Regions from separate parts of the Pseudoalteromonas sp. KS88 genome, predicted to be linked through region 3. Evidence: predicted binding sites of a transcription regulator. Region 3 holds the regulator's gene; each other region holds the start of a gene.

Region 1 (10,836 bases), on a different contig from region 3:
TATTCGTGATGTTCCTGAGGAGTATGCTTTTTACGCTGAAAAGTCGTTCACTTTTAACGGTATCAAGCAGTATAACCGTAATTCTTTATTATGGGATGAAAGCCTGAATGTTGATGGTATCAAAACGGGGCATACTTCAGAAGCTGGGTACAGTTTAGTCACCTCTGCTACCAAAGACGAAATGCGCTTAATCGCTGTAGTTATGGGCACTTCAAGTGAACGAGCTCGTAAAGTTGAAAGTAAAAAACTCTTAAACTACGGGTTCCGATTTTTCGAAACAATCACACCATATCAAGCAGGTGATAGCTTTGCAGAGCAACGCATTTGGATGGGCAACAAAGAAAATGTATCATTAGGTATTTTAGAAGATACTCCTATCACTATCCCTCGCGGCCAACGTAAAAATTTAAAAGCTAATTTTGAGCTGGATAAAACGTTAGAGGCACCGCTTACTAAAGGTACTAAAGTTGGCACCTTGTTTTTACAACTTGAAGGCGAAGAGATTGCACAATACCCTCTTGTAACGCTTGAAGAAGTTGAGGAAGGTAGTTTCTTTAGTAAAATTTATGATTACTTACGTTTACAGATTATGTAATTGCTAATTTAATAATTCTAAGCGCCTTGCACTGCAAGGCGTTTTTTTTTGCCTGAAAAATGCTAGAATGCGCCTCATATCTAACCTACAAGGTCGAGTGTGGGTTATTAGTCGGTTATAAGCGCATTATGTAAGGAGTCATCGTCGTGGCTACACCTGTAGAAAATACTAAATTTGATGAGTACTTAGAGTACCCTTGTCCGTTTACCTTCAAAGTAATGGGCTTAGCAAACGTTAATTTAACTGACCAAATTCTTGAAAAGTTACAGCCAATTGCACCTGGTGACTACGCGCCTAAAGTAAAACCTAGCAGTAAAGGGACTTACGAGTCTGTGACTCTTGTTGCAACAGTGACCAGTGGCAAACATATTGAAGAAATCTACAACGTGATCAGTAATATCGATGACGTTCGTCACATGCTTTAAACCCTAATTGGAGATTGCAGTGAGCGAAAACACGTTAATCGTGCGCCAATTAGGCCGCCAGCGGTACATGCCAATATGGCAAAAAATGCAAGAGTTTACCGACACTCGAGATGATGCTGTTGCTGATGAAATCTGGTTAGTCGAGCACGAACCGGTTTTCACACAAGGCCAAGCAGGAAAGGAAGAACATTTACTTGCACCTGGCGATATTGAAGTGATCAAAGTTGATCGCGGAGGCCAAGTGACCTATCACGGGCCAGGCCAACAAATGATGTATGTTTTATTTAACTTACGTCGTTTAAAAATTGGTGTACGTGAATTAGTAACTTGGCTTGAAGAATGTATTATCGATACATTGAAAGAATATGATATTGAAGCATACGCTAAAGCCGATGCACCGGGTGTGTATGTAAATGATAGTAAAATCGCATCGTTAGGCCTTCGCGTTCGTCGCGGCTGTTCATTTCATGGCTTGGCCTTAAATGTAAGTATGGATTTGAGCCCATTTTTACGTATTAACCCCTGCGGTTATGCGGGTATGAATATGGTGCAGACAACTGATTTAGATGGTCCACAAAACCTCGAGCAAGCAGGTAATGGACTTGTAAGACACATGATCACAAAGCTTAATGCTACACAGGTTAAGCATACTGAAGGGTTTGAAAACGAATGAATAAACCAGTCAAGATGGAACCAGGGGTAAAATTACGTGACGCCGAAAAAATGGCGTTGATCCCAGTTAAAGTATTACCGACTGAAAAAACTGAAATGTTGCGCAAGCCCGAGTGGCTAAAAATACGTTTACCAAAGTCAACTGAACGTATCGACGGCATAAAACAAGCAATGCGTAAGCACGGCTTACACTCAGTATGTGAAGAGGCTTCATGCCCTAACCTATCAGAGTGCTTCAACCATGGTACAGCAACCTTTATGATTTTAGGGGCTATTTGTACTCGTCGTTGCCCGTTTTGTGATGTTGCCCATGGCCGCCCATTAAAACCAGATGCCGCAGAGCCTGAGAAGCTAGCACTAACTATTAAAGACATGAAGTTAAGCTATGTTGTTATAACTTCAGTTGACCGCGATGATTTACGTGACGGCGGTGCGCAACATTTTGCTGACTGCATTCGCGAAATCCGCAAACATAATCCAACCATTACCATCGAAATATTAGTGCCTGATTTTCGGGGTCGTATGGATCGTGCTCTTGAGATCTTAATTGAGACGCCACCAGATGTGTTTAACCACAACCTTGAAACTGCGCCACGCTTGTACAAGCTTGCTCGCCCAGGTGCTGATTATAAATGGTCACTAGAGTTGCTGCGTCGCTTTAAAGAAGCGCACCCAGAAGTTAAAACTAAATCTGGTTTAATGGTAGGTTTAGGCGAAGAAATTAGCGAAATCGAAGAAGTATTACGCGATTTACGTGAGCATAATGTCGATATGCTTACTGTAGGCCAATACCTACAACCGTCAAAACATCACTTACCTGTTAAGCGTTATGTACCGCCAGCTGAATTTGATGCGTTAAAAGATTATGCAGATGAAATTGGCTTTACTCATGCAGCCTCAGGTCCATTTGTACGTTCAAGCTATCACGCTGATCAACAAGCCGCGGGTAAAGAAGTTAAGTGACACTTAAACACTACACCCTTTAACATTTAGGGTGTAGTGTTTATAGATTTAGTTTACTTAAGATTATTTGATGCAGACATCATAATCTCTGTTTTTAGGTAATGTAGGATTCATGCTATAAGGTGATGGTTTTGATGTTAACCAATCCGCTTTATTGCGAACATTCTGTTTTATCATCGCACTTTTACATGCATTAGCTGAATTATGAAAGCTTGTCACTTGCCCTGTTTTATTGTCAACCAATAAAAACTTTTCATCTTCTTGCGAAGTGGTAGAATTACAGCCAGCAAGCGCAGTGAGTGCTAAAACCAAAATCGTAGTTTTCATATTTAGTCTCTCAAATTATAAACACGCATTGTGTTAAATAAATGTATGACCTTTTCATTTACATGTCAATTAAACGGCTAATTAATCCAATATAATCAATAAATATAGTTTATACTTTTGTGCCTGCTATGTTCTGTTTTTCACGGATCATGGCCTTCTCTTCATGTTGATATAACAATTCCAGCTCAGCGGGATCGAGAGGGGTCGTAGCAGCTAGGTAATTTAACTCAATATGAGAAATAAGATTACTAAACACATATTCAACCCGTTTAATATGAAATTCAGAACTCACTACCGTCGCTTTTTTTATATTATTAGCAGTCAATATAGGCAGAGACATTGTTGCGTCCTCAAATGTAAATCGACTTAAAGCTACGTCTAGAAAGGCGTTTCGCGAAATCCCCTGTTTTATTAAATAGTCCTTGGTTAGTTCGCCGTGGGCAAATGGGCTGGTGTTAAAATGTTCGCCAAATCCACCAGTGCATAATACTTTGCAACTAGGGTTTTGCGTATATAACTGAAAGGCTTTATCACATCTACTTTTTGCAATTTTAGATAACTCCCCACTTTTGCAATTAGGAGAGCCGAGTACAATAATGGCGTAAGAATCATTTTCTCTCATCAAAGTTCCTCCTTTTATGCTCTATTTATTCTATTTATTAAAACAGATAGTTAGTTGGTTGTTGCAATATTGAATTTATTTCAATGACTAATAAATTATTTACTTGGTTTTTAATTAATCACTAGGTCAATTGTTCATTCCTTGCGACAATTAGCATAATTATATTAATCATGGCTTATTATGAAATTATTAGTTAGAAACCTTTCACGCGCAACGACTGAGCAAGACATTCGTGTATTATTCACCGCCTACGGTAAAGTTGCTGAATGCACGCTTGTATTAGACAAAGAGACGGGTAAATCAAAGGGCTTTGCATTTGTTGAAATGCCTATAGAATCAGAAGCTGAAGAGGCAATTAAAGCCTTAAACCAGAGCAATGTTGATAAAAACAAGATCCGTGTTAAATTGGCTGATGCTTAAAAAACCCACGTTAGACAAAAAACCAGCTATTGCTGGTTTTTTGTCTCTAGGATCTTATGCTGAAAGTTAAGGTCTTAATGAAATATTTTTAACTTCAATCGTCGCTTCACCACCAAGTTCATCCTTTAGATCTGGTACTAAGTAAATTGCACTCACATGCTCTTTTATTATCCCCTTATCGATAGAATTCACAGGCGTCCAACTTGGTCTAGAAAAATCATCTAAATTAACGCAGTGGGTACCCCACTGAGTTTGTGCAGGTAGAATATATTGGTAGTGTGCATAACTTTTATCACCTTGCCCGCCATAATCCCTTTGAGATAGCTTTACAACAAGATTTTTGCTGCTTTTATATTCCAGCAAAATAGTTGATTTCCCTTCAACTGTTTGGTTTGGAAGATCATAGATAAGCTCAACCCAAGAGTTATTTTTTGCATCCACTCTTGGCACTCGTTTGAACGAAATCCAAATACGTTCATCGGTTAAAAGCGTTTGTTTCACTTTCACTTCACTGCCATGTGGATCAGTGGCAAAGCGCCACTCTTTTTCATTAAGTATGCTTGTAGGCAGCTCTTGCTGACAATTTTGCTCCGAAACTGAAGACACCGATAGCACAGAGCTAAGAACCATAAGAGAAAAAGCTGAAATAAACATACAACATCCTTTTATTATTAAAGTTACTGTTAGAGTCTGTCTGTAATTGATGATGAATTATCACTTATTTATGAGGAGTAACCTCACCACACAGGCCCTAAGCTGCCAAAATATCAAACAAACGACTACATATTTACCTTTAAAGGTCACAGACCTTAGGATACCTGAAATTTGGTTTTGTTTCAGGCACAAAAAATGGGCAATTAAGCCCACTCTTTTAACACAATAAACGCTTATTGTTTAATCATCAGCTTCATCATCAAAATCTGCCGACTGGCGCTGTGCAGGTCTTGCCAAAATTTCTACATAGAAAGATGCCAGCTCCTGCTTTTCAATTTCGCTGATACAATTATTAATTTCGGCAACATGCACAACTTGTGCTTCTTCTGCTGTGTTACCAAACTTACAATCAAAAGCCCAATAATCTGCATCGAACGGTAACGTTTTGTTACGCTCTCTTTTCAAATATTTTTTCACTTCATGCTTTGCAGCGTCAACCATGCGAGGGTATTTGATTTTCTCGTGATTCAGCGTGAATGTTTTCTTCATTACGTTCCTAAATTACCTTGGTTTAATGATAATGGTATTTTTTGAATCCCATCTTGAGCCATTATAGCAACTGCATTTAAATTTTGGGTGCTTTTTTTACACTTAACGAAATAAATCACGTTAACGGTTAATTATTACAAAACAGAGTCATGCTTGCGCTAAGTGAAGAGGCTGATGCAGGGAATCATTATTGAGGCTATCATAAAAGGCTGCTGCGTCCATCTGGGGGTTATCTAGTTGAGTTTCTTTATCTAGATGGCGCTTACGAACCACGGGTTCACAGTTATCAATGATATGAAGTGGGATATGGTTTTTATCATCTCGAACAGCGAGTGGCTCTGGAGATAAACAACTACGTAAGCGTATGTCACTCATACCAGCTTGTTGTAAACGTTGTGCGTTATGCTCACCAATCAGCATATCAAACTCATCTGGTGCGAGAGGTTGTTTAGGTCCTGCCCCTAATTCAGCACGCAGCTGGGATTCATCATATTGTTTTGCATCAGCGCCAAATGGGGTTTTAGGTAAATGAAATTGACTAAAATCCAGAGCATCATGAGATAGCATTGCTAAAAGTAACGCAAACTCGCCACGACGTGACTCGCTGACGCTTTTCGCGAGGCGATTGTCGAGCTGACTCTCTGTGATTAACAATCCATCAATTTGCATAGACTTTAGCCGATTATGTTGTTGAATAAATATTTATCGGCATTATTTAATATTTCTTTAGCTTTTTTCTTTACTTAAATAATAAGTTTGCTATTATCGGCGCCGTTGCATTGGAGGGGTTCCCGAGCGGCCAAAGGGATCAGACTGTAAATCTGACGGCTCAGCCTTCGCTGGTTCGAATCCAGCTCCCTCCACCACTTTTCTTACCGCTAAGTTAAGTGGGGCCAAATGTAACAAAATAGTGTGGAGGGGTTCCCGAGCGGCCAAAGGGATCAGACTGTAAATCTGACGGCTCAGCCTTCGCTGGTTCGAATCCAGCTCCCTCCACCACTTCTTTTTTCCTCAATTTTTTATTACTTAAACCCGTACGCTAATCAAATACCCATTGTAGACTCATTCCATGTTCCTTTAGCCAATGTGATGCTTTTTTGTATTGCGGATAAAATTCCCCCACTCTCAACCAAAATTGAGTACTGTGGTTTAAGTATTTTAAATGTGATAACTCATGCACGACCACATAATCAATCACCCATTTTGGCGCACCGACGAGTAAAAGATTAAACGTCAACTCTCTACGTCGATTACAACTGCCCCAACGTCGCTTATAAGCCATAATTTTTAACTTAGTCGGTAACTCTTCACCCATTTGCATACAATATTCATGTATTCGCATTTCAATATAGTTTTCTAATTGCTCATGCATAAAAGCTTCAAGCAGGCTTTGGTACATTTGTTTTTTATGTTTGACACGAGATGAGATTGTGATGTTTAGACCCGACATTGTGTCACTGTCTATCGCATCCACAGCCGTTTTTTTTCCAATATCAAAGCTTAGCTTCAATGGCGAGCCAAACACGTTTATCTGCAAGGTTTTCAGTGGTAGCTGCTGCGTTTGAGATATTTCACTTTGTTTTGTTATCTGTGATTGGATCCAATCTTGTTTTGTCTGTAACCAGTGTTCTATTGATGAAATCGCGACACCATAAGGGGCATAAACCGTTAATGATTGCTGTTGTATTTTCATCGCAACCGTTTTACGTCGACGACTTCGCTTTAATGTGTATTCAACCAATTTAAACTCTTGAGGGGGCTAATAAAGAAATTTGCATGCGGACATAATACCTTGCTAAATAACTGCTAATCTATAAATAAGTGTAATAATTTGAAGCTGAAACAATTATGCCAGACAAGCCTTGTTGTAGTTATACCTCACCTGATAACAAACAATGCCAAGAAACCGACATGGGCACAGGATTTTGCTTTTGGCACGATAAGAAATTTGATAAAACTGGCCTTGAGTTGACTCAAAAATTAGAGCGTTATGCAAAAAAAGGAGGCCTACTCCAAGGGCTCGAGCTTCAGCGCGCAAATTTAACCGGACTAAACTTAGTTAAACATGATGAGGAGGAAGGTTTCGATCTTTCTTATAGTAATTTTTACCGCACAAACCTTTCAGGTGCTCACTTATTTAACAATAAAATTGCCCACGCCTCATTGATGAAAGCAAACCTTCACGAAGCAAGTCTACATTATTGTAATCTTCAGCATACAAATTTATTAGGTATAAAGTTAAGCAATACGCGAATCGATAACATAGATTTAGGCATTCACTTACTTCAAGAACAACAAGCAAAAGCTTCTTTAAAAAAGCAAGACGCAGCTAAGGCAATCGATCTCTATGAACAATCCGAAGAGATTTATCGTAATTTGAGAAAGGCGTCTGAGCAACAGGGTTTGTTTGAACTAGCGGGTAATTTTACATTTAATGAACTGAGAATGCGACATGAGCAATATCCAAAATATTCTTTAAAGCGACTCAGTTCAAGTTTTATCAATATGTTATGTGGTTACGGTGAAAAACCACAAAATGTGATTCGTTTTAGTTTATCACTCATCGTTATCTGTGCTTTATGCTATTTTCTATTTGGCGTGACATACAACGATACTCTTCTAAAGCTCAACTTTTCTGCTCCATTAAGTGACAATTTATCAGCCTTACTAAACAGTTTTTATTTTAGCGTAGTGACCTTCACTACTTTGGGATATGGCGATATTACTCCCATTGGCGTATCCCGTTTAATTGCGGCGATTGAAGCTTTCTGTGGAAGCTTTTCGCTCGCTTTATTCGTAGTCGTATTTGTAAAACGAATGACGCGATAGGAAAAGTTAGAAATATTTAACCAAGCTATAATTACTATTAAAATTAATGGTATGATATTTACTAATATATTTTTCAGTTAGTTTTGTTTTTAAAATTAATTATTTCGCACATTTCACTTTCAATCAATGAGTTATCTGATTGTAATCACAAGATTAGAGCCGCTATGCTGTCAGCCTTTTTTATTACCGACCAGGATCCTAGTCTCATTATTAACGGGACTTATAATCCATTACTAGTAACATTATCAGTCCTCACTGCCATCTTTGCAGCTTATTTTGCAGCACTACTCATTGATCTTGCTAAAGTAACTCGATTTCATAACTACCAAAAACTCGCTAATTCAACGGCTGCATTAGTGCTGTCTGGCGGTATTTGGAGTATGCACTTTATTGGCATGCTAGCGTTCTCGTTATGCACAAATATTAGTTATGATCCAGCGCTAACCTTTTTATCTTTTATTCCTGCATTTTTAGCCTGTCTCACGGCGACATCGATGCTTGTAAAAGAAGATAAATCGAATATACAACTAATCATTCCCGCTATTTTACTAGGCGCTGGAATTGGAACAATGCATTACAGTGGTATGGCCGCTATGGAGCTTAGCCCTTTACTAAGATATGACCCGCTGACATTCAGTTTGTCGATTTTGGTTGCTGTTGTACTTGCTTACATTTCACTGTATGCCCGCTTTAATATCAACCGATTGTTCCCCACATTAAACGTGACGCAATCGCGCCTAATTAGTGCAATTATTTTAGGTTTTGCCGTTGCAGGAATGCACTACATGGGAATGGCTGCAACTCGCTTTGTTGCAGTATCACCTTTAATCACTGATGGTCAAAGTTCAGAGCTGACCTTAATTGCTATTAGCGTGGTTTTCTCAACAATTATTCTCACTGCTATTGTTGCTATTATAAACGGTATGGTCCGCTACCGAATGCTACTGGAAGATAAGACCAGTAATGAGTCAAGACTCGCTGCAATTTTATCTACCGCCATTGATGGAATAGTGACCATTGATCAAAAAGGTAACGTCCTTAGTTTCAATAAAGCAGCTGAGCACATCTTCGGCTGGCAAGAAGCTGAAGTACAAGGTAATAACGTTAAAATGCTGATGGATGATGAGATTTCTAAACATCATGATAGCTATTTATCTAAAGCAAAAAAGAATACATTTGATGTAAAAGCAGTCATTGGGGTCAACCGCGATGTCTTTGCAAAGCATAAAAATGGAAATGTCTTCCCCATTCGCTTAGGGGTTGGGGAGGTTGAGCAACCTAATCAAGATCCATTATATGTTGGCTTCATTACAGACCTGACAGAGCAACGCAAACTACAGCAAGATTTAGTCACCAAAGAACAACAATATCGCTCTTTAATGGATAACATGCCCGGTGTTGTTTTTCGTTGCCAAATAAACGAAAAATGGAGCATGATATTTATCAGCCCTAACATCAATGAGATGACTGGCTATATTCCTAATGAGTTTATAAACAAAGATATAGAATATGGCGATTTACTATTTAAAGACGATATTGCGCATATCAATAAAGCTGTCGAGCACGCTATTGCTAAGAAAGAGCAATACTCTATTGAATACAGAGTGCGCCACCGTAATGGTAAGTTAATATGGATACTAGAAAAAGGCAGCTTTGAATTTAACCAGCAAGGCGAAGCTATTTGGATTGATGGTGTTTTAGTCGATATCAGTGAACGACGAGAATACGAAGACAAGCTAAAACTTGCCAAGGTTGCAGCAGAGGAAGCTGCACAAGCTAAGCAGTCGTTTATGGCCAACATGAGTCATGAAATTCGCACTCCGATGAATTCAATTATTGGTTTTAGTGACTTGCTGATGGATACGCCTCTTGATCAAGAGCAACAAAAACATCTGGTGACTGTTAATAACGCTGCGCGCTCGCTGCTTCGGCTGTTAAACGAGGTACTTGACTCGGCTAAACTTGAAAAAGGAAAATTAACCATAGAGCCAGTGCATTTTAATTTGCAACCTGTACTCGACAGCATCATTTCAACCTTTTGGTTAGAGGCCAAGAAAAAAGACCTTGAAATAACGCTAACGATCAAAAACTCTGTTCATAAAGCTTATTATGGTGATCCCGATCGTATTCGCCAAGTTCTAACAAACTTGATTGGCAATGCTATTAAATTTACCGAACAAGGATCTATTCATGTAACAGTGAGTACAACACAAAATGATCACCTGTTTTTTGAAGTCCAAGACACGGGGATTGGTATCGCACCAGAGCGCATAAAAGCAATATTTCAGCCTTTTGAACAAGCTGATGGCACCACTACACGCCGTTTTGGTGGCACAGGCCTCGGTACTACTATTAGCAAACAATTAGTTGAGCTTATGGGTGGGACTATCAATCTAGTAAGTAAAGAAAATAAAGGCAGCTGCTTCTTCTTCTCGCTTCCTTTAGAGGTTGGTAATGAAAATCTTATTGACTACTTTGACGGTCTACATACCCAATTACCAGCACTTCGAATCTTAGTCGTTGACGATATTGAACAAAATGTAGAACTGCTCCGCTTATTGCTTTCTCGTGACGATCATACAGTCAGCACAGCTAACAATGGATTAGAAGCTCTGGCTATTTTTGAGCAGCAAGACTTTGATGTGATTTTAATGGACATTCACATGCCACAGTGTGATGGCATAACAGCGACTCAAAAAATACGCGAGCTTGAACAGCATAAGCAACTAAAAAACACCCCAATTATTGCCTTAACAGCGAGCGTTTTACAGCAAGATAAA
Region 2 (10,836 bases), on a different contig from region 3:
CAGCGTGGTCACTACTTACAGGGCAGCTGTCAGGTAACCTGAAATTTGGCAATATTAGAGATACATCAGATATTTCAGGCCGAGGTGACTTCAGCTACGGTTTACTTGATCAATCGGTTGCACTTACCGATGCCACATTGAGGCTAAGCGTAGAGCGTGCAATGAAGCGTTTGCAGTTGCCGTTACCTATTAATGCTAAAGGCCGCGTTATTGTAGATTTAGATGAATATAATTTGGGTGTTCCATATTGCGATACTTTGACAGGTGAAATTGCAAGCCCTAACATAGATGTGCAAGGTTTATCGGGCTGGTTTAGTATCGGCCCATTGAGTGGGCAGTTGAGTTGTAAATCTGGTGATATTGCTGTGTTAGTTGACCCCGATAATCGTTTAGGGCTGGAAGCTGATGCGGTATTAAAAGCTAATTTAGATTTTAAAGTAGCTGGCTTTATTAAACCCGATTTAACTTTACCAAAAGAAGTCCATGATGCAGCTCAGTTTTTAGGGCGTGCAGATAGTGATGGTCGTTACCCCCTTAATATTTAATGGTTGATTGAGTTTTTCATGCAAATACCCGCATTCACAGAGCAACACGCAGAACAGTTAAATAATTTTTTAGCAGGGCACAGTCAAGCAATGACCTTAGCGCAAAGCCAAGGATATTTGTTTGCTGTCATTTGCTCACCAGAGCCATTAGATGTACACGAATGGCTTGAAGTCATTGTATCTAATACACAAGGTCAGCTAGATGAAGAAATCTTATTTTCTTTTATGGCGTTGTATCACCAAATAAGTGAGCAAGTATATGAAACCGGGTTCAAGTTACCATTATCGCTAAAGCATCATGCTGATAATGATAGTTACCTCGATTTAGATGATTGCCAAATGTGGTGTCAGGGTTTTATTCAAGGGGCACAGGTTTATTACAATAAGTTGAGCCAAGTAACAGGCTTAGATGCGGCCTTATTAGAGGCTTTGCAAACAGCGTATGCTAGTTTAGGTTTTTTTGCGTTAGACGCTGATGTAATAGCCGCGATTGCTAAGCAGAATAATCTATCTGAAGTACAGTTAGCGCAGAGTCAGTATGAATTGATGGGCGATTTCGCGTTAGGGTTTGCTGAATTAATAGAGATAGTTGCTGTTCAAAGTGGGCTATACACAGAAGACGACGAAACTTGGAACTAGGTTAACCTAGTTCCAATACTATTTCGGTACAGCCCTTAGGGCACTTTGCAACCCCTTGGCCTGGCTTAGGGGTTTTTAGATCCAGTGTTAAAATACCTTGGCATTTCTCACACTTCACTGTATTTCCTTTCGCCAGCTTTTTTAGCAGATTCTTGTGCTGATTAAACGACGCACTGCTTTTCTTTGTTAACGCTGAAAAGTCCACTATTTACCTCGACGCTCAGCAAGCGACTCTGCGGCAATTTTACAGACTGTGTTTAGTCGATCTTCATAAAAGTATAAATTGAGATCGTTGCTGCGGCAGTAGCGAGTATGAAAAAGTTGTAATTGCTCATCTGTCTGCAACGTTTCTTCTAAATACTCAAGTTCAGAATCAGAGAGTGAGAGTGCTGACTTGATTCTGTTTTTAGCCATGTTTGCAGCAGGCCCACGATTAATATTACTGGCATCACTTAAAATACCAACACCTTGGCCAAGTAGTTTTTCTCTTGGTTCTTTTATCATCGGGTGGTCGATTGTAAATAATGCCAGTACGACGATGACAAGAAAAAGAAATTTTTTCATAGTTTAATTAACTTTGATCTGAACGGGTAAGAGTTGAACAACAGTGTAATAAAATGCACCTTTATAAAGCAAGTGACTAAGATGAATAATTAATGGCAATCAAAGCCAGCTTTTTTAGGCAGACTTGATATAATGCGTAAGAACGATTAGATTTTTCAGAAATCTCTGAACGTTACTAGGCTAACGTTCAATTTTGCACTATTTTTACAGTTAAGGTTCGCTACTTAGCATGTATAGTTTGCAAGAATGTTCGATTATTATTCTCCAAAGGCGTTGAGGGACTTCGATGGACAAGCAAATAAAAGTAAAGAATATACCTACAGAGGTAAAGATTGAAAGGCCTGATCTTAATGCCCCTGAGGACAGGTTTAATCCCCGAAATCGTATATATGTACGTGCAGTAACAGGCTTGCATCAACTGCTAAGGCAGCGTATTGGCTTTATAGGCATGCTCGCATTTATGGCGCTACCGTGGATAAACTTTAACGGCCAGCAAGCTGTTTTGTTTGATTTGATTGGGCAAAAGTTTAATATTTTTGGCCTTACATTATGGCCTCAAGATTTTACAATTCTTGCGTTTATTCTCATGCTATCAGCTTTTGCTTTATTCTTGGTGACAACCTTTTATGGGCGAGTGTGGTGTGGTTATACCTGTCCACAAACGGTGTGGACGTTTATCTTTATTTGGTTTGAAGAAAAGTTTGAAGGCACAGCCAATCAACGTAAAAAGCTTGATCAACGGCCCATGGACTTTGATAAGTTTTGGCGAAAGACTGCCAAGCACGGTAGTTGGATCGCTTTTTCTTTATATACGGCGCTTTCTTTTGTTGGCTATTTTACACCCATAAGAGAGCTGCTCCCTGACTTTGTTACCTTAAATGTGGGCGGTTATGCATTGGTCAGTATTATCGTATTTACGGTGTGTACTTACGGTAATGCAGGGTGGATGCGTGAGATTATGTGCTTACATATTTGTCCTTATTCACGCTTTCAATCAGCGATGTTCGACAAAGACACATTTACTGTAAGTTATGATGAGCAGCGCGGTGAAAACCGTGGCCCTCGCTCTCGTAAACAAGACCCAAAAGAACTCAACCTAGGTGATTGCATTGATTGTAACTTGTGCGTACAAGTATGTCCCACGGGTATTGATATTCGAAATGGTCTACAAGCTGAGTGTATCAACTGTGGGGCCTGTATTGATGCGTGTGATGGGGTAATGGATAAGATGAACTATCCGCGTGGGCTTATTTCATATACCACAGAGCGCAATTTAGAAACGCCGGATAATAAAACCAATCCGATGCGCCCTAAAATAATAGGTTACATCGTTATTCTAGTGCTTTTAACTTCAGCGCTGGTGGCGAACATTGTGCTTCGCAAGCCTATGGACTTAGATATTATCCGTGATAGAAACCAGTTGTACCGTGTTGACTTTAATGGACTAGTTGAAAATACGTATACCCTTAAAGTGATCAACAAAGCGCAATATGAGCAGAGTTTTAATGTAAAAGTTCAAGGGCTAGAAAACTTTGAATACATAGGTAAGCAAACATTTACTGTACAAGCGGGTGAATCACATAACGTTCCATTGTCATTAGTGATGGATCCTTATGATTTGAAAAGACCAGTAACGAAGTTTAACTTTGTTTTATCACCAACAAATGATCCGAGTTCGCAAATTTCGCAGCCGAGTAACTTTTTTAAAGCGCGATAGTTAAGTACACTAACATAAATTAAAAAGCGGGATTTTCCCGCTTTTTTTATATTGATGAGAATTATGAGTAAATTTAGCTTTGAAGGTTTGACACCTGACTCAATATTGGATGCAGTTGAGAGTATTGGTATTTATGCCGAGTCTGGTTTATTAGCGTTAAACAGTTACGAAAATCGGGTTTATCAGTTTAAAGCTGAAGATGGAAACCGCTACGTCGTGAAGTTTTACCGCCCAGAGCGCTGGAGTAAAGCACAAATTTTAGAAGAGCATCGGTTTGCGTTTGAACTCGCTGAGGCTGAAGTACCGGTTGTTGCGCCTATTATTCATAATGGTGAAAGTTTATTTGAACATAACGGGTCTCTTTTTACCTTGTTTCCGAGTGTAGGTGGGCGAATATTTGAAGTTGATAATCTCGATCAATTAGATGTTTTAGGGCGTTTAATAGGGCGTATGCATCAAGTTGCACATGCTAGTGAGTTTAGTCAACGTCCCGTGATGGGATGCGATGAATATTTAGATACAGCTAAAATTCAGTTACAAAGTAGTAATCTCGTGCCCAGTAGTCTTGCGACTGCATTCTATACCATTCTTGATATGGTGATTACTGAGACTAAAGCGCAGTATCATGATGTTAAGACAATTCGCCTGCATGGTGACTGCCATGCAGGGAATATACTTTGGGCTGGGGATGCACTTATGTTTGTGGATTTAGATGATAGCCGCCAGGGCCCAGCCATCCAAGATTTATGGATGATGCTCAGTGGTGATCGAAATAACCAGCTGTTACAGTTAGATACCCTAGTCGCTGCGTATGAAGAATTTTGCGACTTTGACCACTCTCAACTCAAATTAATTGAACCTTTACGTGCGATGCGTATGATTCATTATATGGGGTGGTTAGCTAAACGGTGGGATGATCCTGCATTTCCAAGGAACTTTTCATGGTTTGCAGATGACAAATACTGGGAGCAGCAAATTTTAGCACTGAAAGAGCAGTACTCTGCACTAAAAGAGCCGCCGCTAAAATTATTGCCATAAAAATTATTTTAAAAAGTTAATAGAGAGTCCAATGCTTAAAAAATTAAAATTGAGTTTATTACTATTGTGTTTACCTTTTGCCGCGTTGGCTGCAGATTTTAAAGCCGGTGACCAATACACAGTGTTAGATATTGAAAAAAGCAGCACACCGCAGGTGACAGAGTTTTTCTCATTTTATTGCCCTCATTGCTTTAAATTTGAACCTGTTGCAAAGGCGCTAGAGAAAAGCCTACCTTCAGGCGCAGAGTTTGTTAAAAGCCATGTTAATTTTTTAGGTGGCTTATCTCCACAAGTACAAAGCAACTTGAGCTATGCCTACATTATTGCCAAGCAAAATGGAAAGGGTGAGCAAGTTGCAGATCAAATCTTTAAAAGCATTCACGTTCAGCGTGCTCCCCTTGATAATATTAAAGACGTTAAGCAGCTGTTAGAGTTAAATGGTATCGATAACGCAAAGTTTGACCAAGAGATTGCGAGTATGCCAGTCATCGCGGCTGAGCGAGCAATGCAAGATAAGCAAAAGAAGTTTTCAAAATTGGGTGCTTTAACGGGCGTGCCAACTTTTATCGTTAATGATAAATATAAAATCAATATTAATACCATCAAGAGTCAACAGCAGCTTGATGAGTTAGTTGCCTTTTTATTAAAACAATAAGCGATTAAAACAATAATTTTTGGAGTGAATGAATTATGATTAAATTAGTTAAGGCTGGATTGCTGGCACTATTGTTACCTCTAGCTGCAACTGCGGCGCCATCGAAGTATGAAGAGGGTGTGCATTACGAAGTTGTATCTGAGCGAGCGAGTAAAAAGCCAGAAGTGAAAGAGTTCTTTTCATTTTACTGCCCTGCATGTAATAACTATGAATCGCTGTTGGATGAAGTTAAGCCTAAACTTGATAAAAGTGTTAAGTTTAAGAAAAGCCATGTTGATTTTGTCGGCGTACGTAATGCTGAAAATCAGCAAATGATCTCTCAAGCACTCGCAACCGCTGAAGTGTTGCCGCAAAAAGATGCATTAATTGCTGCCATGTTTAATCATATTCATGCAAAGCGCGCCAAGTTCAATGAGCTTGCTGACATTAAAGATGTATTCGTAGCGCAAGGCGTTGACGGCGACAAATTTGATAAAGTTTATAAAAGCTTTTCAGTACGTACTATGTCTTCAAAAATGAAGCGTGAACAAACTTATTACCAAGAAAAAGGTGCATTAAGAAGTGTGCCGACATTTATCGTTAACGGTAAATATAAGCTTAATCTAGGTCGTGAAACTGGAATTACAGCGCCGGAAGATATCAGTAAGTTGATTAACTACTTAGCGGCAAAGTAACCGAGTCACAGTAATATAATTAAGAAGCTCCGTTCGCGGAGCTTTTTTATTGGACAAACAATGAAAAAAATACTTGTTTCAAGCTGCTTACTTGGTGCCCCCGTACGTTACGATGGTAAAGGGCAGGAGCTTGCTCATCCACAAATAACTACATGGCAATTACAAGGTCGAATTATGCCTCTTTGTCCTGAGGTTGCTGGTGGGCTGCCTATCCCTAGAGCGCCAGCCGAGATCAGGCACGGTAAAGTGATTACAAATGACGATGAAGATGTAACAGCTGCATTCAGGTTAGGCGCGAAGAAGGCCTTACAATTATGTATGTCTCATAATATCCGCTTTGCACTGCTAAAAGAATCAAGCCCATCATGTGGTCGTAATACAATTTATGATGGCTCGCATCAGGGTATTAAAGTTGCGGGAATGGGGTTAACGGCGGCATTACTAGAGCAAAATGGCATTAAAGTATTTAGTGAGATACAAATGCCAGCACTTTTAAAAGCGCTGGCTGCATGCTGAACAGTTTATTTCTTTTGTAAGAAAACACCCGATTCGATGTGATGGGTATAAGGGAACTGGTCAAAAATGGCAAAACGTTTTACTTCATGGGTTTGACATAAATGCTCTAAATCTCGCTCAAGTGTATCTGGGTTGCATGAGATATAAATAATGTTTTCATAGTTAGCGACTAAATCACATGTCAGCGTATCCATTCCAGCCCGCGGTGGATCGACAAGGATAGTTTGGCAATCATAACTTTTTAGATCAATCCCTTCTAAGCGTGAGAACGTACGCTCACCATTCATAGCTTGAGTAAATTCTTCACTCGACATACGGATAATATCTAAATTAGTCACATTATTTTTTGCAATATTATATTGAGCTGAGTGCACCGATGACTTTGAGATTTCTGTTGCAAGCACTCGATCAAATGAGCCTGCCAATGCAATGGAGAAGTTACCATTACCACAGTAGAGCTCTAGTAAGTCGTTTTTAAGTGGCGCGCATAACTGTTGCGCCCACTCCAGCATTTTTATATTTACCTTAGCATTTGGCTGAGTAAAACTGTTTTCAACTTGTTGGAATATTAATTCTTGGCCATTGACGGTTAAGCGCTCTGTGACAAAGTCTTCACCTAGTACTTCTTTTTGTTTACGAGCACGACCGATAAAATCAATTTTAAACGTCTTGCTCAGTTTAGCTTTAAGTGCTTTTATTTCTGCCATCCATTGTTCATCAAGTGGCTTATGGTAAAGCAGGCTAACTAATATCTCACCGCTTAAAGTAGACAGGTAATCAATTTGGAATAATTTACGGCGTAAAACTTCGCAGCCTTTTAAGTTGTCGATCATGGCGGTCATTACATCACCAATTAAAGGTGCTGCAGGGTCAAAGGTATCAACACGTATTTTTTCTTTTGTAGCTTGATCAAACATAATGTGGAATAAATCGTCACCTTCATGCCATACTCTAAATTCAGCGCGTTGACGATAGTGAATAGGCTCAGAGCCAAATACTTCTAATTGCTCAACACCAAAACGTTGGAATTGCGCAATGATACGTTGCTCTTTCTCGTTCAACTGCGCATCGTATATTGATGTATCTATCTTAATCACTGCCATTATGCTTGCTACCTTTTTCTTTAAGCTACTTATCGGCGCTATTGTAGGGGGCAGAGAGTATTTGTCTAGTTTTGCGTAATGAAAGGTGATGTTTTTTTGTACATTTATCTTTAGTTATTTTAGTTCAGGCCGATAACAAAGAATGCAACTATAGGAGTCGGATCATGAAAATTGGCAATTTTGGCTATGTGCCTAACAATAACGTCAATCAAAACAGTAACAAAGCCGGTGCACTGCAGCAACCGACAATACAATCTCCCCAAGATAGTTATCAGCAACGTGGTAAAGAGCTCGCTGCCAAAGTGCTAGGTGAGAAAATGGCTGAAGCGCTGGGCTTGCCTGTAGTGGAAGAGAAAAAAGATAAACCCCTGTTTGATTTTGAAGAAATTGTTAAAAACGTTTTAGGGTTTGTTACGGGTGCCGTAAAAAAAGCGCAAGCTGATGGTGCCGATGACGATCAGCTTAAAGAGATGCTTGGTGCAGCACGTAAAGGTGTTCAAACCGGGATCGATGGTGCTGTCGACGAATTAAAAGGCACGGGTGTCTTTAATGATGAAATTGAGCAGGGCATTGAAAAGTCAAAAGAGGGTATTTTCAAAGGCCTTGATGATTTTGAAGAGGATTTATTTAATCCAAAACCTGATTCTGTCAGTGTCAGCCAAGCCCAATATCTAAGTTTAAGTAACAATGCAGAGTACAAATTCACAACTGCTGAAGGCGATGAAGTGAGCATAAGCTTTGCAGATGCTTTCAAACAACAGTCAGCAAGTAGTTATCAGCGCTCCGGTGAGAATGAAGGGTTTGCACGAGAGTCATCACAGTCTCGCGATTTATCGTTTAGTATGTCTGTAAATGGTGACTTAAATGAAGATGAGCAAGAAGCCATCAACGCCTTAATGGAAGATCTTCAAAATGTGAGTCAAACCTTTTTTGGTGGCGACCTAGATGAGGCTTTTGAGCAGGCACAAGAACTGAATCTCGGTAATGAGCAGCTGGTGGCCTTTTCGATGGACTTAAAGCAAACTAAAACGTTTGCGTCTATAAAAGGTTATGAAGAGAACAGACCAGCCCCAGAGAAAGATATCGCAAATAAAGTAGCCCCTTTTAATGACGACTTAAAAGAGTCATTTAACAAAGCAAATGAACTTGGCTTACAAAATCAATTATCAGGTATTCTTCAGTGGTTAAACCAAGACCAAGAAGAGATTGGCAAGCTTGTTGATTATACAAAAGCAATGTTTGAACAAATGAATAACTTGCGTGATACGGTATCTGAAGCTTAGGCTTTATTTTACAAAGAGTGCATGGCAAACTGCTCAGCTTAAATTAAGTCTGGAGCTAGTAGTTTGTCATCACATATTTTAGTATTCGATTCAGGTATTGGTGGGACAACGGTACTTGATCATATTCAAGCATTAATCCCTAATGCCTCTTTTAGCTATTTTATGGATAACGCTTACTTACCTTACGGTGAATTAAATTCGCAACAGATTATTGCAAGGCTAACTTCTCTTTTACATTTCATCGAAAACGAAAACCTTCACGTTGATATATTGGTAATAGCGTGTAATACGGCATCAACATCAGCATTAGCAGCAATTAGAGCGTTAACCACTATACCTATCGTAGGTGTGGTACCGGCAATTAAACCAGCTGCAAGTATAACCAAAAGTAAACGTATTGGCTTATTAGCCACACCAGCAACCACACGTAGCATATACACAAAGCAGCTTATTGAAAATTATGGGCAAGGGGTTACCGTTGATTTATATAGCAGTGTCGAACTTGTGGCTATTGCAGAGCAGCTTTATCTTAATGATGAATATAATAAATTAAGATTCGAACAAGAGATGCAGAGGTTAGAAGTTCATAAAGATACAGATGTACTTGTTCTTGGGTGTACTCACTTTCCTATATTAGCTAAACATATAGATAGCTATTACGCAGGGGTAATACAGTTACTAGATTCAGGTGCAGCAATTGCCAATAGAGTTAAAGCGTTATTAAATGAAGATAACGAAAAGCGGCTTGAGCCTTATGTTTTAGCAGAGCAAAAAAAACCGCTGCATTATTATGCAACGGCTTCTGTATTAACGACTAAGCTAAATATAGTCAGTGTTAAGCTGATTGATTAGTCTCAGTACGGATTGAGCTAGCATCATCATCTTGTTTTTGTTTCGCTTCACGAACTTTTAGCGTTCGCTGTTGAAACTCACTATCATTTAATTTAGTTATTGCATTGTCTGCATCAGATTCTGCCATTTCAACAAAACCAAAGCCGCGACGCTTGCCCGTGTTTTTATCCTTTAATAGGCGAACGTTGAAAACTTTACCTTGTTCTTCGAATAAAGCACGAACAACACTTTCATTTGCACGATAAGGAAGGTTGCCAACATAAAGTGTTTTTGTTTTTACTTCAGCTTCTTCAACTACGTCAGATGACATCGCGCCAACAACAAGACCACCAACTATTACACCTACGGCAAACAGCAAGCCAGAGCTTAGTGCTAAACTTGAAAGTGCAAAGTTGACTATAACAAAACCAATAACAGCAAGAACAACTAAAGAGATAAGAGATTTTTGATCGGGTAATTTCATTTTGATCTACCAATAAACAGGAAATAAACATTAATTTAACATTGTGAACTTGCTATCTTAACGCGATAAATAAACATATCAATGTTATTTATGTGAAATTATTAAATTTACGTTAGAAAATGGGTTTAAAACTCGCGTTAAGTGACTATTTATCGGGTTTTTGAGTGCTTTTTGAGCGAACAGTTAAAAGTTTTAAAAAAAGGGTTGATCTGTTTTTGGATCTCCCTATAATGCGACCCCACTGAGACGGCAGAGCAGGCAACGCTTAGCGAGGCAAGCAGCTAATCAGTAAGTCGAGTAAAACTTGAGTTTAGATTTTTTAAAAAGTTTAAAATTAAGTGTTGACAAAAAAATAGGAAAGCGTAACATGCGCAGCCCTAGCGAGATAAAGCAACGCGCTTTAATCGCAACGTTCTTTAACAATATAAAGCAATCATCTGTGTGGGCACTCGTACACATTGAGTTCTAACAGCCAAGCTACTTCGGTAGTGAGGCAAAAAAATTTAGAGTCTCAATTGAAACTGAGTGACCAACAGCAATAAATTTATTTATTGCAGCACAGTCAATTCAATATCGAAAGATATTAAATAAATTCAGAATTCATTGAGCTGTCGAAAGACAAAAAACTTTTAATTGAAGAGTTTGATCATGGCTCAGATTGAACGCTGGCGGCAGGCCTAACACATGCAAGTCGAGCGGTAACATTTCTAGCTTGCTAGAAGATGACGAGCGGCGGACGGGTGAGTAATGCTTGGGAACATGCCTTGAGGTGGGGGACAACAGTTGG
Region 3 (10,836 bases):
GGCGGTGAACTGTTGAATCGCATTAAAGGCGTTCGTAAAAAGCTTTCACAAGAACTTGGCTTTTTAGTACCGCCGGTGCATATTCGCGATAATCTTGAGTTAGACCCTAATGCATACAGAATAACAATGATGGGCGTATCAAGTGGAGAAGGTGAACTTAAGCATGGTGATGAGCTTGCAATCAACCCAGGTCAAGTATTTGGTCCGATCAAGGGCATAGAAACAAAAGATCCCGCTTTCGGTTTGGATGCAGTATGGATCAAAGCGAATCAAAAAGATGAAGCACAGTCATTAGGCTACACGGTTGTTGATGCAGCCACTGTTGTTGCAACACATATTAGTCAGTTATTAACTAACAGCGCTGCGCTTTTACTTGGTCATGAAGAAGTTCAAAATTTATTAGATATGCTTGCTAAAAGCCATCCGCGTTTAGTTGAAGGCCTTGTGCCAGACGTGCTACCACTAACTACAGTGGTTAAAGTATTACAAAACTTACTTAACGAAGGAGTTGCAATACGTGATATGCGTTCAATTGTTCAGACTCTTGTTGAGTATGGCCCGCGAAGCCAAGACCCAGATGTACTAACGGCTGCAGTACGTATTTCATTGCGTCGATTAATCGTGCAAGACGCGGTTGGTATGTCTTCAGAAATCCCAGTCATAACTTTGGCGCCTGAGTTGGAACAGATGTTGCATCAGTCACTTCAAAATGCAGGCGACGAGGGTGCCGGTATCGAACCAGGACTTGCAGAGCGACTTCAACAGTCATTGACTGAAGCGCATCAGAATCAAGAAATGGCCGGTGAACCTTCGATATTGCTAACGTCAGGAATGTTACGCACTGTGTTATCTCGATTTGTTAAGTACACCATCCCAGGTTTACGGGTAATGTCTTATCAAGAGGTACCAGACGAAAGACAGATCAAGATTGTCAGCTCAGTAGGCCAATAATTGATTTAGAAGGGTTGTGAACCATGAAAATAAAACGTTTTTTTGCTAAAGATATGCGTACCGCACTAAAAGAAGTTAAAGATGAACTAGGTGTTGATGCGGTTATTATGTCAAATAAAAAGCTGGCTAATGGCGTTGAGATTGTTGCTGCTGTTGATTACGACAAAGCTGCACCACAAGAGCCAACTCCTCAGCCAGCGGCTCAAGCGCAAAGCAACCCTAATAATTTTATAAAGCCAGCGCCTAAACGTGCTCCACAAGAACCACAGGCTGCGGTTGCTGACAGTTTACAAGCATTGCTTGAGCGTCAATCACCTCGCCCTCGTTCTCCTGAGCTTGCGTCGATGTTCAATCAATCGGGTATTGATACCTCGACGCAGTTTCAATCTCAAGAAACGCATCAGCAGACTAGATACTCTGAGCCAACTAGATCTGTTAATGAACCACAGGCTCATCCAGATTTTGCCCGTAGAGAGCCAACCCCTAAGGTTCGTACTCAGGCTCATAGCTTAGGTTTTGATGATGAGTTAGAAAGTGACTTTGATGATTTAGGCGCTCCTATGCAATCGCATAAAAGCGTAGCAAATCCGCAAAGTGATGAAATGACTTCCATGCGTGATGAAATGAATGCAATCCGACAACTACTTGAACACCAAGTTTCAGGTTTAATGCAACAAGATATGGCGCGTCGTGACCCTACACGAGCTTGTATGATTGACCGCTTGGTAGGCATGGGTATCGAGCATGATGTTGCAGAGCAAATGGCGTGTTTTATTCCTGATGATGTGTCTCGTCAAGAGGCATGGAAAGCGTTATTGCAAATGGTTGAAAACCAAATGCACACAACAAATAATGAAATTTTACGTCAAGGCGGTGTTTATGCTTTAGTTGGGCCTACAGGTGTGGGTAAAACTACGACAGTAGCCAAATTGGCTGCATTGGGCGCGCAAAAGTATGGCGCAGATAAAGTAGCGTTAATTACTACAGATACATACCGTATTGGTGCATATGAGCAACTTGCAACTTATGGCCGAATTATTGGTTGTGGCGTAAAACAAGTAAAAGATGCTAATGAATTAGCAGAAGTTTTATACCATTTACGAAATAAGCGACTAGTATTAATAGACACAGCAGGAATGAGCCAACGAGACTTACGGTTAACTGAGCAACTAAACACGCTAATGCGTAATCAGCGCGTTGATATTCGTAGTTATTTAGTATTAAGCGCTACAGCACAAATTAACGTACTGCAAGAAACCGTAAGGCACTTTAAAAAAGTTCAGCTAAGTGGCTGTATTTTCACAAAGTTGGATGAATCGCTTAGTTTAGGCGAGATTATTAGCATAGCGATTCAAAATCGCCTCCCAATAGGGTATCTTACTAATGGTCAGCGAGTTCCTGAAGATATTCGTGTCGCAAATGCTGAAAAATTGGTTAAAAAAGCAGAACAGTTATATTTAAAAAGAACAAAAGTACAACATTCAAGACGTCAAGCAGTAGCGTCAAGCACAGTAGGGATGTATGATTAACACAGTATTAGATCAAGCAAGTGGCCTGCGAAAGATGAGTCAAAACAATAATAACAGTGTAAAGGTTATCGCTGTTACTGGTGGTAAGGGTGGTGTAGGTAAAACTAATGTATCACTTAATACTGCAATAGCTTTAGGCCAATTAGGTAATAGGGTTTTAGTACTGGATGCCGATTTAGGCTTAGCTAATTGCGATGTGATGCTTGGTTTACGCGTAGAGCGGAACTTGTCTCATGTTCTCTCTGGAGAGTGTGAGCTTGACGAAATTTTAGTTGAAGGGCCAGCAGGTATTAAAATAGTCCCTGCGACTTCTGGTTCCCAAAGCATGGTCGAGTTGTCACCTTCAGAGCATGCTGGATTAATTCGTGCATTTAGTGAGTTGAGCACTGAGTTTGATATTTTAATTGTTGATACTGCCGCAGGTATTTCTGACATGGTGCTGAGCTTTTCTCGCGCAGCGCAAGACGTCATGGTTGTTGTTTGCGATGAACCGACTTCAATAACAGATGCTTACGCACTAATCAAAGTGCTCAGTCGTGAGCATGGTGTGTACAAATTTAAAATAGTTGCCAATATGGTGCGCAGCATGCGCGAAGGCCATGAACTATTTGCCAAACTTTCCAAAGTAACAGATCGCTTTTTAGATGTTTCAATGGAGCTGGTTGCAACCGTGCCATATGATGAGAATATGCGTAAATCTACTCGTCGACAAAAGGTCATTGTAGAGTTATTTCCTAACTCCCCAGCAGCGGTTGCATTTAAAACATTAGCGACAAAAGCAGTAAAATGGCCTATACCTAATCAACCATCAGGCCATTTAGAGTTCTTCATAGAAAAATTAGTAAACGGCTAACTATGACTGCATCGGTGAATAAAGCGATGGGATATCAATCAACAGTAAACTTAAATGCAATTATTGAGAAACATGCTTCATTAGTTAAGAAAGTGGCATGTCATCTCATTGCGCGTTTACCTCCAAGCGTGCAACTAGATGATTTAATACAAGCGGGTATGATTGGATTGATTGAAGCGTCAAAAAATTTCGATACCTCAAAAGGTGCCAGCTTTGAAACCTTTGCTGGCATAAGAATTCGTGGTGCGATGCTTGATGAAATGCGCCGTGGTGACTGGGCTCCACGCTCGGTTCATCGGAACAGTCGAATGGTGGCAGAAGCAATTTCAGGGTTAGAAAGCGAGCTAAACCGTGAACCTAAAGACTTTGAAGTTGCTGAAAAACTTGATATTACGCTTGATGAGTACCATCATATCCTTAGTGATGTAAATTCGAGTAAAGTACTAGGCATTGAGGATTTAGGAGTTGATGAAGATGTTATAACTCCTGTTGGTCAAGATTTTGCACTGGACAAGCCCTTTAATAACGTTAAGAATGAACGTTTTAATGAATCCTTGTTAGCTGCAATAAAGTCTTTGCCAGAGCGGGATGGGCTTGTGCTCTCGCTATACTACAATGATGAAATGAATTTAAAAGAAATTGGGCACATACTCGATGTTAGTGAATCGCGTGTGAGCCAGATACATGGTCAGGCGATGATTAAGCTAAAAGCAAAAATCAATGACTGGATAAACTAGAAGTAAGTAAATATAGGTTCAGACCTCACCGGAGGATGTTTTGGATAAAAACATGAAAATTCTTGTTGTTGATGATTTTTCGACGATGAGACGTATCATCAAAAATCTTTTAAGAGATTTAGGCTTTACAAATGTACAAGAAGCTGACGATGGTTCAACAGCTTTACCCATGTTACAAAATCAAGAATTTGATTTTGTTGTAACCGATTGGAATATGCCGGGTATGCAAGGTATTGATTTATTACGTGCTATCAGAGCTGATGGAACGCTTAAACATATCCCTGTGTTAATGGTGACAGCAGAAGCTAAAAAAGAACAAATTGTTGCTGCTGCTCAAGCCGGCGTTAACGGCTACATTGTAAAACCATTTACTGCCGCAACACTGAAAACCAAATTGGAAAAAGTGTTCGAGCGCCTAGGCTAAATAAATAGGAGAGGCTTATGTCAGCACTTGCTGCGCCTCAGATCAGTTTAGAACAAGCCCGTCAGCTTGTTGTTTACCTTGAAAATGGCGAACAAGAAAAAGCTGACCAGCTAATTATTGATGCGGCTTCTCAAGAGCAATCTGAGTTGTTTGCTGAAGTGGGTAAGTTAACGCGTCAACTGCATGATGCGTTAAAAAACTTTGAACTTGATACGCGCTTATCGGATTTGACGACAGATGCACTTCCAGATGCAAAACAGCGTTTAAACTATGTCATGGAAATGACTGAAAATGCTGCCAACAAAACGATGGACGCGGTTGAAGCAAGTTTACCAATAGCGCAAGAATTAGCAGATGAGATTGCTCACATCAAGCCAACTTGGGATCGTCTAATGAGTCGTGAAATTGAGCTTGGTGAGTTTAAAACACTTTGTCATAGTTTAGATAAATTTATGAGCCATTCTCATACAAAAACAGATGAGTTACAGGGCTTGATGACAAACGTGTTAATGGCACAAGATTTTCAAGATTTAACAGGTCAAGTTATACGAAGGGTTATTGAATTAGTTAGAGAAGTTGAAGATAGCCTAATTCATTTACTTACCGCTTTTGGTAGCCACGAGCTTAGTGGTGAAAAAATAAAAACACCTGCCGAAGCCGTAACACCGCCTGCACAAGATACACTTGCCGGTCCTGAAGGACCAATTATTGACAAAGAATCGCGAGATGATGTAGTCAATGGGCAAGATGATGTTGACGATTTATTGTCAAGTTTGGGCTTCTAAGAGGAGAGCACTGCATGAGCTTTGAAGTCGATGAAGACATTTTACAGGATTTTCTAGTTGAGGCTGGAGAAATCCTTGAGCTTTTATCAGAACAGCTAGTAGAGCTTGAAAATAATCCGGATGATACCGATTTACTGAATGCGATATTCCGCGGCTTTCACACAGTTAAAGGCGGTGCTGGTTTTTTAAGCATGACCGAACTTGTTGATGCTTGCCATGGTGCTGAAAACGTATTTGATTTGCTGCGCCAAGGTGTACGGACAGTCAACTCAGAGCTCATGGATGTTATACTTCAGGCGCTTGATACTATTAATGAAATGTTTGCGACTATTCAAAATCGTGAACAGCCTGCACCAGCAGACCCTGAACTGTTAGCTGTATTACATAAATTAAGTCAGCCCCCAAGTGATGATGAGAACGACCCTGTCTCAGTGCCAGATACAGTTGCAGCCGCACCAGCAGAAGAACCTGCTACGGAAGAACCCAGTGTTAATGATGAAGATCCGTTTGCTTTTGATGAGCTATTTAATGGTGAAGTAGATAATAGCTCAACAGAAGACAACATTGATGAAATTACCGAAGATGAATTCGAAAGCTTACTCGACGAATTGCATGGTAAAGGTCAAAGCCCAATTACTGAAAGTGCTCCAACTCAACCGAGCTCATCTGGTAATGACATAACAGATGACGAATTTGATAATTTATTAGATGAATTACATGGTGTAGGGAGCTTTGGTGAAGTTGCTGTAGATAATGCCCCGGCAACTGGGCAACAAGTTAAACCAGCTGAATCAAAAAGTTCAGTTAGTGATGAATCTGGTGACGACATAAGCGATGATGAATTTGAGGCTTTACTTGATGAACTTCATGGTAAAGGTTCAGCACCTAAAGCAGTTGCAGAGAATGCAAATGCAGTTGAACAGCCTGTAGCAAAAAAACCAGAACCCCCTAAAGAAGCTGTTCAAAAGCCTGCACCAGTTAGTAAGCCGGCCACACCAGCCGCTCCGAAAGCTGCTGAAAAGCCAGCTGCACCAGCAGCTTCGACAGCTAGTGCTGCTAAAAAGCCACCACCACCTCAAGCTGAAACAACCGTTAGGGTGGATACAAAACGCCTAGACGAAATCATGAATATGGTTGGTGAACTTGTATTGGTCAGAAATCGCTTGGTTAGCTTAGCAACAAATACTAATAACGAAGTGATGGGAAAGGCAATTTCCAATTTAGATGTTGTCACAGCTGACCTGCAAGGCGCGGTAATGAAAACCCGTATGCAGCCAATCAAAAAGGTTTTCGGTCGGTTTCCTCGAGTTGTTCGTGACTTAGCAAGAAGCTTGAAAAAAGACATCAATCTATTGCTAGTTGGTGAAGACACAGATTTAGATAAAAATTTAGTGGAAGCATTGGCTGATCCTTTAGTTCACTTGGTGAGAAACTCGGTTGACCACGGTATCGAAATGCCTGATGTTCGTGAAGCAGCAGGTAAATCAAGAACAGGTAGCGTGACATTATCAGCATCTCAAGAAGGTGATCATATACTGCTTACTATTCGTGATGATGGTGCAGGTATGGATGCTGAAAAACTGAAGAAAATAGCAATCAGTAAAGGCGTACTTGACCATGAGCAAGCAAGTCGCTTGTCAGATACCGAAGCATATAACTTAATTTTTGCACCAGGGTTCTCAACTAAAGAAGAGATTTCTGATATTTCAGGCCGCGGTGTCGGTATGGATGTTGTTAAGACTAAAATTAATCAGCTTAATGGCTCTGTAAGTATTCAGTCTGAACTGGGTGTAGGTACCATACTTGAGATAAAAGTACCGCTTACATTAGCAATCTTACCGACCTTAATGGTTGTTGTTGGTGAGCAAACATTTGCCCTACCGCTTGCAGGTGTAAGCGAAATATTTCATTTAGACTTAACACAAACTAATGTCGTTGATGGGCAGTTAACAATCATAGTCCGTAAGAAGGCAATTCCATTGTTTTACTTGGAACACTGGTTGATTAAAGGTGCAGATAGATCACAACGAAAAGCGCAAGGGCATGTTGTTATTGTTCAAATAGGTACTCAGAAAGTGGGTTTTGTTGTTGATTCATTAATCGGCCAAGAAGAAGTAGTAATAAAACCATTAGATGCTCTATTACAAGGCACGCCAGGTATGGCGGGGGCTACAATCACCTCTGATGGTGGAATTGCATTGATATTAGATGTGCCAAGTCTATTAAAGTTTTATGCTGGCTAGCCCATACTTATCCTTTTATGAGAGCCTTTGGCTCTCATAGGTAAAATTTAACAAGAGTGTACCAATGGCAGTTAAAGTATTAGTTGTTGATGATTCAAGCTTTTTTCGCCGTAGAGTCAGTGAAATTCTTGAACAAGATAAGGATATCGAAGTAATTGGTTTTGCTGTTAACGGCCGTGAAGCCGTTGATAAAACCAGTCAATTACGTCCAGATGTTATTACCATGGACGTAGAGATGCCCGTTCTTGATGGAATTAGCGCTGTAAAAGAAATAATGGCTGCTAATCCAACACCTATCTTAATGTTTTCGTCATTGACGCGCGATGGTGCAACGGCAACCTTAGATGCTCTGGATGCGGGTGCGTTGGATTTCTTACCAAAGAAATTTGAAGACATAGCACGAAATAACGAAGATGCGATAAAGCTATTACAAAATAAAGTTAAAGAAATTGGGCGTAGACGAATATCCAGATTTAACCGCCCAACTCCTTCTATTTCTTCACGTTCAGTATCAAGCAAAGAGTCGTCTACTCGCAGTGCAGTTATTCAGCCGGATCGTTCTTTTAGCCGGGCAACGCCTTCGCCTAGCCCAAAATCGGACGTGCGTGCATCGGGTAAAAAATATCAAATAGTCGCAATAGGGACATCTACAGGAGGGCCTGTTGCCCTACAAACTATTTTAACAAAATTACCCGCTAATTTTCCGCATCCTATTTTGTTAATTCAGCACATGCCAGCCGCATTTACTCCTGCATTTGCAGCAAGGTTAAATGGGTTGTGTAAAATAAAAGTAAAAGAGGCTCAGCAAGGCGATAAATTAATGCCAGGCACAGCTTATTTAGCACCTGGCGGTCAACAAATGCTTGTAGAAGGGCGTGGTGGAAATAGGACATTACGCGTATTCGAAGACGACAGTGCGAGAATAACTTATAAACCCAGTGTTGATGTAACATTTGCCAGTACAGCAAAAGCCTACCAAGGTGATGTATTAGCGGTTGTGTTGACTGGTATGGGGGCTGATGGTCGTGATGGTTCTCGAATGCTCAAACAAGTTGGTGCAACTATTTGGGCACAAGATGAAAAAAGTTGCGTGGTATATGGTATGCCTCAAGCCGTTGCAAATGCAGGCTTAGCCAGTGCAGACATCGCATTAGAGGATGTTGCGAACCGAATTATCCGTGAGATTGGGTGTGGATAAACTCTCATTTTTAGGTGTAATTGTTGCACTAGGTGCGATTACATTTGGGTATTCTCTAGAAGGCGGTATTGTATCCGCCTTATTCAGTGGACCAGCACTCCTTATTGTTTTAGGTGGAACAATAGGGGCTGTGATGTTGCAGTCTCCTTCGAGTACATTTTTAAAAGCTTTGAAAATAAGCTATTGGGTGTTTTTTCCGCCGCGTCATGATATTGACGGAGCAATTGAGCAAGTAAAGCAGTGGTCAATAAAAGCTCGCCAAGAAGGCTACCTTGCGCTTGAAGAGACGGCACTGAGTCATCCAGATCCCTATGCTGCAAAAGGGCTTAGTTTATTAGTTGATGGAGTCAGTGATAAGGCGCTACGTGACACGCTAGAAATAGACCTGTTACTTGAACGTGAACGTTTGCTTGAAGCAAGCCGAGTGTATGAAGCATTTGGAGGTTACAGTCCTACGATTGGTATCTTAGGGGCTGTTTTAGGATTGATTCAAGCAATGTCGTTTATTACCGAGCCAGAGAAATTAGGTGCGGGTGTCGCAACGGCATTTATTGCAACCATTTATGGTGTTGGTTTAGCTAATTTGTTGTTTTTGCCAATGGCTAATAAGTTAAAACAACAAGTGGAACAAAAAATGCTTTATCATGAGTTATTAGCAGAGGGGATTATGGCAATTAGCCAAGGTGATAGCCCAGTCAATATAGAGCTAAGACTAGAAGCATATCGTATTGAAAGACCAACCTTACTACCTGAGTAAAACTTCTGATGATGCGTCGTAAATTACGTAATAATAATGCCAATAATCAGCACACTGAGAGATGGTTAGTCTCTTATGCTGATTACATGACGATTATGTTTGCGTTTTTTGTTGTGATGTACGCGATGGCCATTAATAAAGAAGAAAAGTTCCAAGTATTATCTGACTCATTAGAGCAAGTTTTTGTTAAATCTGCTCGTCAACACAGCCAAGAGGGGACGGGTGTTACTGGCACGGGTCTACTCACAGATAGAGTTAGTCCAGAGAAAGAGCTTTTATTTGGCGAAAGTATTCAAAAACAAGAAGTAGGGCCGGAGTTACTTGATGGGCAAAGTGATACAAGCAATGTAAAACAAAAGCACTTAGGTAAACCTCTTGATAGCTTACTCACAAAATTACAATCTGCTTTAATTGATGAAATACGTGATGGTGAAGCAAGTTTAGAGTTACATCAGGACTGGCTAATCATTGAGTTAAGTTCGGGAATGTTATTTTCAAGTGGCAGTGCTGTAGCGCACAGTAGAGCGAAGTCTGTTATTGGTATGGTTAAAGATATCATTTCACCGGTGGATAATTACATTCGAGTGCGCGGTTATACTGATAATGAAACTATTCGTAATGAAATTTTTCGTTCGAATTGGGAGTTATCAGTCGCCCGAGCTACTTCTATTTTGATAGAGTTGGAAAGAATGGGCATAAACCCTGCTAGAATGGCTATAGAGGGATATGGGGAGTATTCTCCTTTTGCCGATAATACGACTGCACAAGGGCGAGCACAAAACCGTAAAGTAGTTGTAGCTTTATCGAAATACGGGTTGCCTGAACAAAAGGCTGTTGACAGTGATGATGCATCAGAAGAAATTGAAGCTTCGATGCCAGAAGAGGTTGAACTGCCCTCAAATGATAATTCCATTAAAGTAATCCAATTACCCCATGGTGGGATTCGTATTACAACGCGAAATGAAGAACAATAAGGTGTAATGTGAAAGTTTGGACAGTAGCAAATCAAAAGGGCGGTGTTGGCAAGACAACAACAGCAGTTAGCCTTGCAGGCATTTTGGCGTTGCAAGGGAAGCGGGTATTGCTGATTGATACTGACCCTCATGCTTCTTTGACCTATTATTTTGGCATCGATTCTGAAGATCTAGAAGTTAGCGTTTATGATATCTTTGCGCGTGGTAATACAATGCAAAGCGAAGAGATCTTACAAGCTTTATGTCCTTCAAATATCGCTAACCTTGATATATTACCTGCAACTATGGCTATCGCAACACTCGACCGTAGCATGGGTAATAAAACGGGCATGGGGCTTATTCTAAAAAAAGCATTACTTAAAATTAGCGATCATTACGATTACGC

The links. The regulator FliA, encoded in region 3, starts transcription of late flagellar genes. The targets are predictions, from matches to a motif close to CTAAAGNTNNNNNNNNNNNNGCCGATA.
Region 1: C7Y70_RS00690 (VC2046/SO_2500 family protein) is a predicted target of FliA. The motif match lies at 5,931-5,957, and genes of this name have one in related genera.
Region 2: C7Y70_RS19400 (DUF5610 domain-containing protein) is a predicted target of FliA. The motif match lies at 7,560-7,586, and genes of this name have one in related genera.

Annotation. Positions count from the first base shown of each region.
Region 1 is NZ_PYHV01000002.1:25,279-36,114, forward strand. It holds gene C7Y70_RS00645 (serine hydrolase) at 1-595, shown strand, start outside; gene ybeD (DUF493 family protein YbeD) at 742-1,020, shown strand; gene lipB (lipoyl(octanoyl) transferase LipB) at 1,040-1,693, shown strand; gene lipA (lipoyl synthase) at 1,690-2,655, shown strand; gene C7Y70_RS00665 (hypothetical protein) at 2,719-2,982, opposite strand; gene C7Y70_RS00670 (YdcF family protein) at 3,092-3,604, opposite strand; gene C7Y70_RS00675 (RNA recognition motif containing protein) at 3,785-4,024, shown strand; gene C7Y70_RS00680 (hypothetical protein) at 4,091-4,678, opposite strand; gene C7Y70_RS00685 (DUF6172 family protein) at 4,919-5,227, opposite strand; gene C7Y70_RS00690 (VC2046/SO_2500 family protein) at 5,375-5,896, opposite strand; tRNA gene C7Y70_RS00695 (tRNA-Tyr) at 6,009-6,093, shown strand; tRNA gene C7Y70_RS00700 (tRNA-Tyr) at 6,142-6,226, shown strand; gene C7Y70_RS00705 (SprT family zinc-dependent metalloprotease) at 6,267-6,920, opposite strand; gene C7Y70_RS00710 (ion channel) at 7,076-8,056, shown strand; gene C7Y70_RS00715 (MHYT domain-containing protein) at 8,221-10,836, shown strand, end outside.
Region 2 is NZ_PYHV01000038.1:32-10,867, reverse strand. It holds gene C7Y70_RS19450 (type II secretion system protein N) at 1-545, shown strand, start outside; gene C7Y70_RS19445 (UPF0149 family protein) at 564-1,184, shown strand; gene C7Y70_RS20725 (hypothetical protein) at 1,186-1,389, opposite strand; gene C7Y70_RS19435 (hypothetical protein) at 1,389-1,748, opposite strand; gene ccoG (cytochrome c oxidase accessory protein CcoG) at 2,035-3,465, shown strand; gene C7Y70_RS19425 (serine/threonine protein kinase) at 3,529-4,503, shown strand; gene C7Y70_RS19420 (thiol:disulfide interchange protein DsbA/DsbL) at 4,535-5,158, shown strand; gene C7Y70_RS19415 (thiol:disulfide interchange protein DsbA/DsbL) at 5,194-5,832, shown strand; gene C7Y70_RS19410 (DUF523 domain-containing protein) at 5,893-6,348, shown strand; gene trmA (tRNA (uridine(54)-C5)-methyltransferase TrmA) at 6,354-7,451, opposite strand; gene C7Y70_RS19400 (DUF5610 domain-containing protein) at 7,616-8,734, shown strand; gene murI (glutamate racemase) at 8,798-9,586, shown strand; gene C7Y70_RS19390 (RNA-binding protein) at 9,570-10,049, opposite strand; partial or broken rRNA gene C7Y70_RS19385 (16S ribosomal RNA) at 10,680-10,836, shown strand, end outside.
Region 3 is NZ_PYHV01000016.1:80,768-91,603, forward strand. It holds gene flhA (flagellar biosynthesis protein FlhA) at 1-951, shown strand, start outside; gene flhF (flagellar biosynthesis protein FlhF) at 975-2,480, shown strand; gene C7Y70_RS10385 (MinD/ParA family protein) at 2,473-3,333, shown strand; gene C7Y70_RS10390 (RNA polymerase sigma factor FliA) at 3,360-4,070, shown strand; gene cheY (chemotaxis response regulator CheY) at 4,111-4,494, shown strand; gene C7Y70_RS10400 (protein phosphatase CheZ) at 4,512-5,279, shown strand; gene C7Y70_RS10405 (chemotaxis protein CheA) at 5,294-7,522, shown strand; gene C7Y70_RS10410 (chemotaxis response regulator protein-glutamate methylesterase) at 7,587-8,720, shown strand; gene C7Y70_RS10415 (flagellar motor protein) at 8,713-9,477, shown strand; gene C7Y70_RS10420 (flagellar motor protein MotB) at 9,486-10,451, shown strand; gene C7Y70_RS10425 (ParA family protein) at 10,460-10,836, shown strand, end outside.